2 regions of the Methylobacterium nodulans ORS 2060 genome follow, and region 2 is predicted to be linked to the other one. Evidence: predicted binding sites of a transcription regulator. Region 2 holds the regulator's gene; the other holds the start of a gene.
What was found. Region 2 encodes LexA, which represses DNA repair genes until DNA is damaged. Its sites were predicted from a motif close to TGTTCNNNNTGTGTTCNG; they were not measured.
Positions count from the first base shown of each region.

Region 1: a site for LexA is predicted at 1,232-1,249, ahead of MNOD_RS28725 (PA0069 family radical SAM protein). Genes of this name have one in related genera too.

Region 1 covers NC_011894.1:6,184,676-6,187,838, forward strand. The annotation lists gene MNOD_RS28720 (LysR substrate-binding domain-containing protein) at 1-32, shown strand, start outside; gene MNOD_RS28725 (PA0069 family radical SAM protein) at 79-1,197, opposite strand; gene MNOD_RS28730 (hypothetical protein) at 1,310-1,828, shown strand; gene moaB (molybdenum cofactor biosynthesis protein B) at 1,835-2,380, opposite strand; gene ypfJ (KPN_02809 family neutral zinc metallopeptidase) at 2,428-3,163, opposite strand, start outside.
Region 2 covers NC_011894.1:7,557,799-7,560,961, reverse strand. The annotation lists gene MNOD_RS35355 (TetR/AcrR family transcriptional regulator) at 1-457, shown strand, start outside; gene MNOD_RS35350 (DUF1236 domain-containing protein) at 682-1,017, shown strand; gene lexA (transcriptional repressor LexA) at 1,523-2,245, shown strand; gene MNOD_RS35340 (HD-GYP domain-containing protein) at 2,556-3,163, shown strand, end outside.

The DNA of each region.
Region 1 (3,163 bases), 1.4 Mb from region 2:
GGATCGATCCGGGGCTGGCGGAGCTGGTGTAATGGCAGCGGGCCTTGACCATGACCGTCGCCTCGCGGTCCCCAAGCCCTACAGCAGCCGATACTGCCCGCCCTCCGGCACCGGCACGGCGAAGAGATCCGTCCGCAGCGGCGCCCGCCCCTCGCCGTAGCCCAGGCGTCGCGCCGCCCGCCGCACCCGGTCGGCCAGGAGCGCCGCATAGGGGCCGGTGCCGGTGAAGCGCCGGCCGAAGGTCGCGTCGTAGACCTGCCCGCCCCGGGCCTCGGCCAGAAGCGCGAAGGTGCGGGCCGCGCGGTCGGGATAATGCTCGGCGAACCAGTCCCGCACGAGATCGGCGAGTTCGTGCGGCAGGCGCAGGAGCACGCTGCCCGCCTCCGTGGCGCCGGCCTCGCGGGCGCGGGCGAGCAGGGTCTCGATCTCGTGGTCGTTGAGGCCTGGGATCACCGGCGCCATCAGCACCATCACAGGCACGCCGGCCTCCGCCAGCGCCCGGATCGCGGCCAGCCGCTTCTCGGGGCGCGGGGCGCGGGGCTCCATCCGGCGCGCCAGGACCGGATCGAGGGTCGTCACCGAGACCGCCACCCGCACGAGCCCCCGCGCCGCCATGGCTCCGAGCAGGTCGAGGTCGCGCAGCACGAGGTCGGATTTGGTGACGATCCCCACCGGATGGTTGAAGCGGTCGAGCACCTCCAGCACGGCCCGGGTGATGCGGTGGCGCCGCTCGATCGGCTGGTAGGGATCGGTCGCCGTGCCGAGCGCGATCACCCGCGGGCGGTAGCCCCGGCCCGAGAGTTCCCGCGTCAGCAGGTCGGCGGCATTCGGCTTGGCGAAGAGCTTCGTCTCGAAGTCGAGGCCCGGCGAGAGCCCCGCATAGGCGTGGTTCGGCCGCGCGAAGCAGTAGATGCAGCCATGCTCGCAGCCGCGATAGGGATTGATCGAGCGGTCGAAGCCGAGATCGGGCGAGTCGTTGCGGGTGATGATGGTGCGGGCGCGCTCGATGGTCACCTCGGTGCGCAGGGGCGGCAGCTCCTCCTCGCGGTCCCAGCCATCCGCGAAGGCCTCGCGGCGTGCCGGCTCGAAGCGCCCGGTCGGGTTGGCGGTGGCGCCCCGGCCGCGGCGCCGCTGCGCCGCTTCGGCCGATGCGGCGAGGCGCCGATCACCCCGATTGCCCCCGTTCGTCCCGGCCACGGCCCGCTCCCTGCCCGTTCTCCGCGGCCAAGCCTGGAACATATCATGAACATTGGCAAGTGGCGCCGATCGAGGCAGGACGAGGGGCGCCGCGTAGGCTAAGGGCCGCCGCATGATCACGGCCGTCGTGCATGTCAGCGAAGCGGAAGCACCCGGCGCCATCGAGGCGCTGGCCGATTCGCTGTCCGCCCTGGTGGCGGGCGTGGCGGCGGGCGTCGTCGGGGATGCGGTGATCGTGGCGGGGGATCCGACGGATCGCGACCTCGCCCTGGTGGCGGACCGGACCGGCGCGGCCCTGGTGGCGCGGGGTCGCAACCCCTGGGTCGCCGCGGCGGCCGTGGCGCGCCGGCCATGGCTCCTCTGCCTGGAGGCCGGCGACGTGCCGGCGGAGGGCTGGATCCGCACCCTCGACCGCTTCGCCGGAACGGCCGCGCCCGACACGGTGGTGGGGCGGCTGCGGCGCGCGCACGCGCCCCTCCGGGCCCGCCTTGCAGCACAGTGGGAGGCGCTGGCGGGCACCCGGCGGGTGCGGGCCGGGGACGTGGTGCGGCGTGAGGCGCTCGCTTCCGGCCTGCCGTTCCGTGCGCCGAAACGCGTGCGGCGCCTCAACGGCGTCCTGGTGCGGGAATAAGGGGGGTCAGCCCGCCCCGCGTTTCAGGTGCTCGTCGAGGCGCGGCATGATCTCGACGAAGTTGCAGGGCCGGTGCCGGTAGTCGAGCTGGGCGGCGAGGATGCCGTCCCAGGCGTCCCGGCAGGCGCCGGGCGAGCCCGGCAGCACGAAGATGTAGGTCGCGCCGGCGACGCCCGCGGTGGCGCGCGACTGCAGCGTCGAGGTGCCGATCTTGTCGTAGGAGATGCGGTGGAAGACGGCCGAGAAGCCGTCCATCCGCTTCTCGAACAGGGGTTCCAGGGCCTCGGGCGTCACGTCCCGCCCGGTGAAGCCGGTGCCGCCCGTGGTGATCACCACGTCGATGCCCGGATCGGCGATCCAGGCCCGCACCTGCCCGCGGATGGCCTCGACGTCATCCGGCACGATCGCCCGGGCGGCGAGCGCATGCCCGGCCTCGCTCAGGCGCCCGGCCAGGGTGTCGCCCGAGCGGTCATCCGTGAGCGTGCGGGTATCCGAGACGGTGAGCACCGCGATGCGGAGCGGGATGAAGGGACGGCTCGTGTCGAGGGCCATGGCGCGACTCTCTTGGTCAGACCGGCGCGGGAGGCTTCGGACGCGGCCTACAGCTGCGCTGCCCGGAACGTGTCGCAGGATTGCGTCTGGCCGCTGCGGAAGCCGGTCTGGAACCAGCGCATGCGCTGCGCCGACGAGCCGTGCGTGAAGGAATCCGGCACCACGTAGCCCTGGCTCTGCTTCTGCAGGCGATCGTCGCCGATGGCGTTCGCCGCCGTCAGCGCCTCCTCGATGTCGCCCTGCTCCAGGGAGTTGAAGCGATCGTCCGAGTTCTTGGCCCAGACGCCCGCGAGGCAGTCGGCCATCAGCTCGACCCGCACGGAGAGCTGGTTCGCGGTCCGCTCGTCCACCTGCTGCTGCTTGCGCTGCACCTTGGGCAGGATGCCGAGCACGTCCTGGACGTGGTGGCCGACCTCATGCGCGATCACGTACGCATAGGCGAAATCGCCCTTGACCCGGAATTTCTGCTCCATCTCCTTGAAGAAGGAGGTATCGAGATAGACCTTCTTGTCGAGCGGGCAGTAGAACGGGCCCATGGCGGCCTGGGCCATGCCGCAGCCGCTGCGGGTGCCGCCCTGGTACAGCACCATCGTGGTGGGCGTGTATTGCCGACCGGTCTGGTTGGGCAGCACTTGCTTCCAGACGTCCTCGGTGTTGCCGAGGATGGCGGCGGCGAAGCGGCCGGTCTGGTCGGTCGGCGCACCGGTGCGGCGCTGGGCCTCGGACCCCTGGCGCTGCTCCTGGGGCGCGCGCTGCCGGTTCACCATCTCGGCCCCGCCGATC
Region 2 (3,163 bases):
CTCCAAGGAAGCGCTCTACGCGGAGGCGCTGCGCCACTACGGCGAGCAGTACGAGCCCCGCGTCTGGGGGAACTTCGCGGCGGCTGCCACGGCGCGCGACGCGGTCGAGGCGCTCCTGATGGACACGGCCGCCGCCCTGACGCAGGCGTGCGGGCGCGATGACCCTCTCGGCTGCATGGTGACGCTTTCGGCCGTCGGCGGCGAGGGAAGCGCCGAGCTTGGCGATCTCGTGCACGCGGCGCGCGCCCGCAATCTGGCACGGGTCGAAGCGCGGCTTGCCCGCGCGGCGGCCGAGGGCGAGCTGCCGCAATCGCTCGACACCGGCGCGCTCGCCCGCCTCGTCCTCACCGTCCAGGGCGGGATGTCACTCCAGGCGCGTGACGGCGCGAGCCGGGCCGAGCTGGAAGCGGTGGCTCGGATGATGATGGCCGGGTGGGATGCGCGCGTCGCGGGCTGAGGGACACTCGGGCCATTGGCCGCGCGGTGCGGCCAGGGCGGGCGGCCAGGGCGGGCTCCGCCTCGCCGACCACGGCCACGATCCTGAATCCGCCACCGTCCACCGGCGCCTCGCCGCTTGCACAGGCCAGCCACGCCCCTCGGAACAAGAGGACACCCTCACCGTTGAACGACCTCGCATTCCCCCTTGGGAAAGATGAACGGTTGTTCAACTTGGAGGTGCTCATGAAGCGCGCATTGTCTGCTGCAGCAGCTCTGACCCTAATCGGAGGGGCCGCTCTCGCGCAGACCGTCACGATCACCGAGGAGCCGGTCGAGATTGCCCCGCCTCAGCGCGTGATCATCAAGAAGTACGTCACCGAGCAGCGCGTGGCGCCCGTGCGCATTCGGGAACGCGTGACGGTCGGCTCGACGCTCCCGGCCGACATCGACCTTCATCCGCTGCCCCCGACCGTGATCGAGGAGAGCCCGCGCCTGAAGGGCTACAGCTACGTGACGTCGGGCGACGACATCTACGTGGTCGAGCCGCGCACCCGCCGCATCATCACCACCATCGACTGACCCCGAACCCGCGCGCTGCCGGACCACGTAAAGCCGCAGCGCCGCCCATGGACCGGGAGCGCGGGCGCGCCCCGGCCCGACCGTAAGCCATCCCGGTCCGGCTGCCAGGTCACGGCCGCCTCCAGGCCGTGCCACGCGATTCACGTCGTGCCCGGCACCGGAGCAATCCCGTTCCCGCCCCGCCCTCATCGTCAGGTCCGCAGGCGCCGCATCGCTCTCGGCAAAGGATTCGTGGCCCCGATCCGGGCCAGCACCGGCTCCATGCCCTTCAGGCCAAGTTGTCGGCGTCCGCTTCCAGCCGCTCCGCACCGCCTGCCAGAACATGCCTCAGATCCCGCTTTGGACCCGCCCGGGAAGCCCGGCCTGACCGGATGGAGAAGCGCCGGCCGAAAGCCGGCGAGCGCGGAGATACCCGACACACCCGCTTGCGGAACACTTGAGGAACGCCTAACATGTTCGCGATTTGTTTCGTATCGCGCATCGGCGCAGGCGAAGAGAGTGCCCCATGCTCACCCGTAAGCAGTTGGACCTGCTCCGCTTCATCCAGCAGCGGATGCGCGAGACGGGGGTCCCCCCGTCCTTCGACGAGATGAAGGACGCGCTCGATCTCAAGTCCAAGTCAGGCATTCATCGGCTGATCACGGCCCTGGAGGAACGCGGCTTCCTGCGGCGGTTGCCGAACCGGGCTCGCGCGATCGAGGTCATTCGGATCCCCGATGCGGTGGTGCCTCCTTCGGGCGAGGTGGTGCGCTTCACCCCCAGCGTGGTCGAAGGCGGACGGACGGCCGCGCCGGCTGCCAAGGCCGCCCCGATGCCGTCCTCCCTCGGTTCCGACGACAACGGACGCTCGATCAGCATTCCGGTGATGGGGCGGATCGCCGCCGGCACGCCGATCTCGGCAATCCAGAGCCAGAGCCGCACGGTGGCGATGTCGCCGGACTTTCTGGCCGGCGGCGAGCATTACGCGCTCGAAGTGCGCGGCGACTCGATGATCGAAGCCGGCATCCTCGACGGCGACCTCGTGGTGATTCGTCGCCAGGACACGGCCAATACCGGCGACATCGTGGTGGCGCTGATCGATGACGAGGAGGCGACCCTCAAGCGCCTGCGCCGCCGCGGCTCCTCCATCGCGCTCGAAGCGGCGAATCCGGCCTACGAGACCCGGGTGCTCGGGCCGGACCGCGTCCGCATCCAGGGCCGCCTCGTGAGCCTCATCCGCAAGTACTGAACGTCGCCCCCGAAACGGGGCGTAAGCCAAGGCCTCCGCATGGCGGAGGCCTTTTTTTGATCCTTACCCAGGGTCATGAGCGAGTTCAGCGGCAACAACGATTCACGCCTTCGTTGCGGAACGGCCTCGATCGGGCGTTGGCGGGACAGGCCCGACGATGATCGACCGCTCCGCGACGCCTCTCATCAATCCACATGCGCCAATCGCCCTCTTTCAAGGGAAAGCTTAACCGATCTATTCGAGGATCGGGCGATCAGCGGTAAGGAGCATGGAGCCGGCTCCTGGGTCGGGAGATCGTGCGGGGCATGCCATGCGGGACGGATTCATCCTGCTGATCACGGACGAGCCGCGGACGGCCCGAACGCTCGCCGGCAGCCTCGCGCGCCTTCTGCCCTGCATCGCCCTGCTCCCGGGCGAAGGCCTGCCGCCGGGCCGGTTCCAGGCGGCGGTGCTCGACGTCGCCCTCGATGACGCCGCCATTCTGGCGGGGATCCGGCGCGCGATGAGCCGCGTGCGTGCCCGCGGCGCCCCCTGCCTCTGTCTCGCCCGGGACCTCAGCCCGGTCACCCTCGCGCGGGCGCGGGCGCTCGGCGCTGCGCAGGTGCTGCCGCCCACCGCCTCCCAGGCCGAGCTCAGGGCGACGCTCCTCGCCTTGATCGAGGCGGAGGCGGAAGCCCGCGCGGCCGAACCGCTGCGGCAGGCCCGTGCGCAGGCCGCGGAAGCCAACGCGCTGGTCTCACGGCTCTTCCAGGCCGCCGCGAACGGCGTGGCCTTGAGCCTCGACGACATCGATGCCGGCACCGAGATCGTCCTGGAGGCCATAGCGGAGGCGGGAATTCGCGCCTGGCTCGACGTCATCCGCACCCACGAGATCGGGGTCTACCAGCACTCGCTCGGCGTGGCCGGCTACGCGGGCGC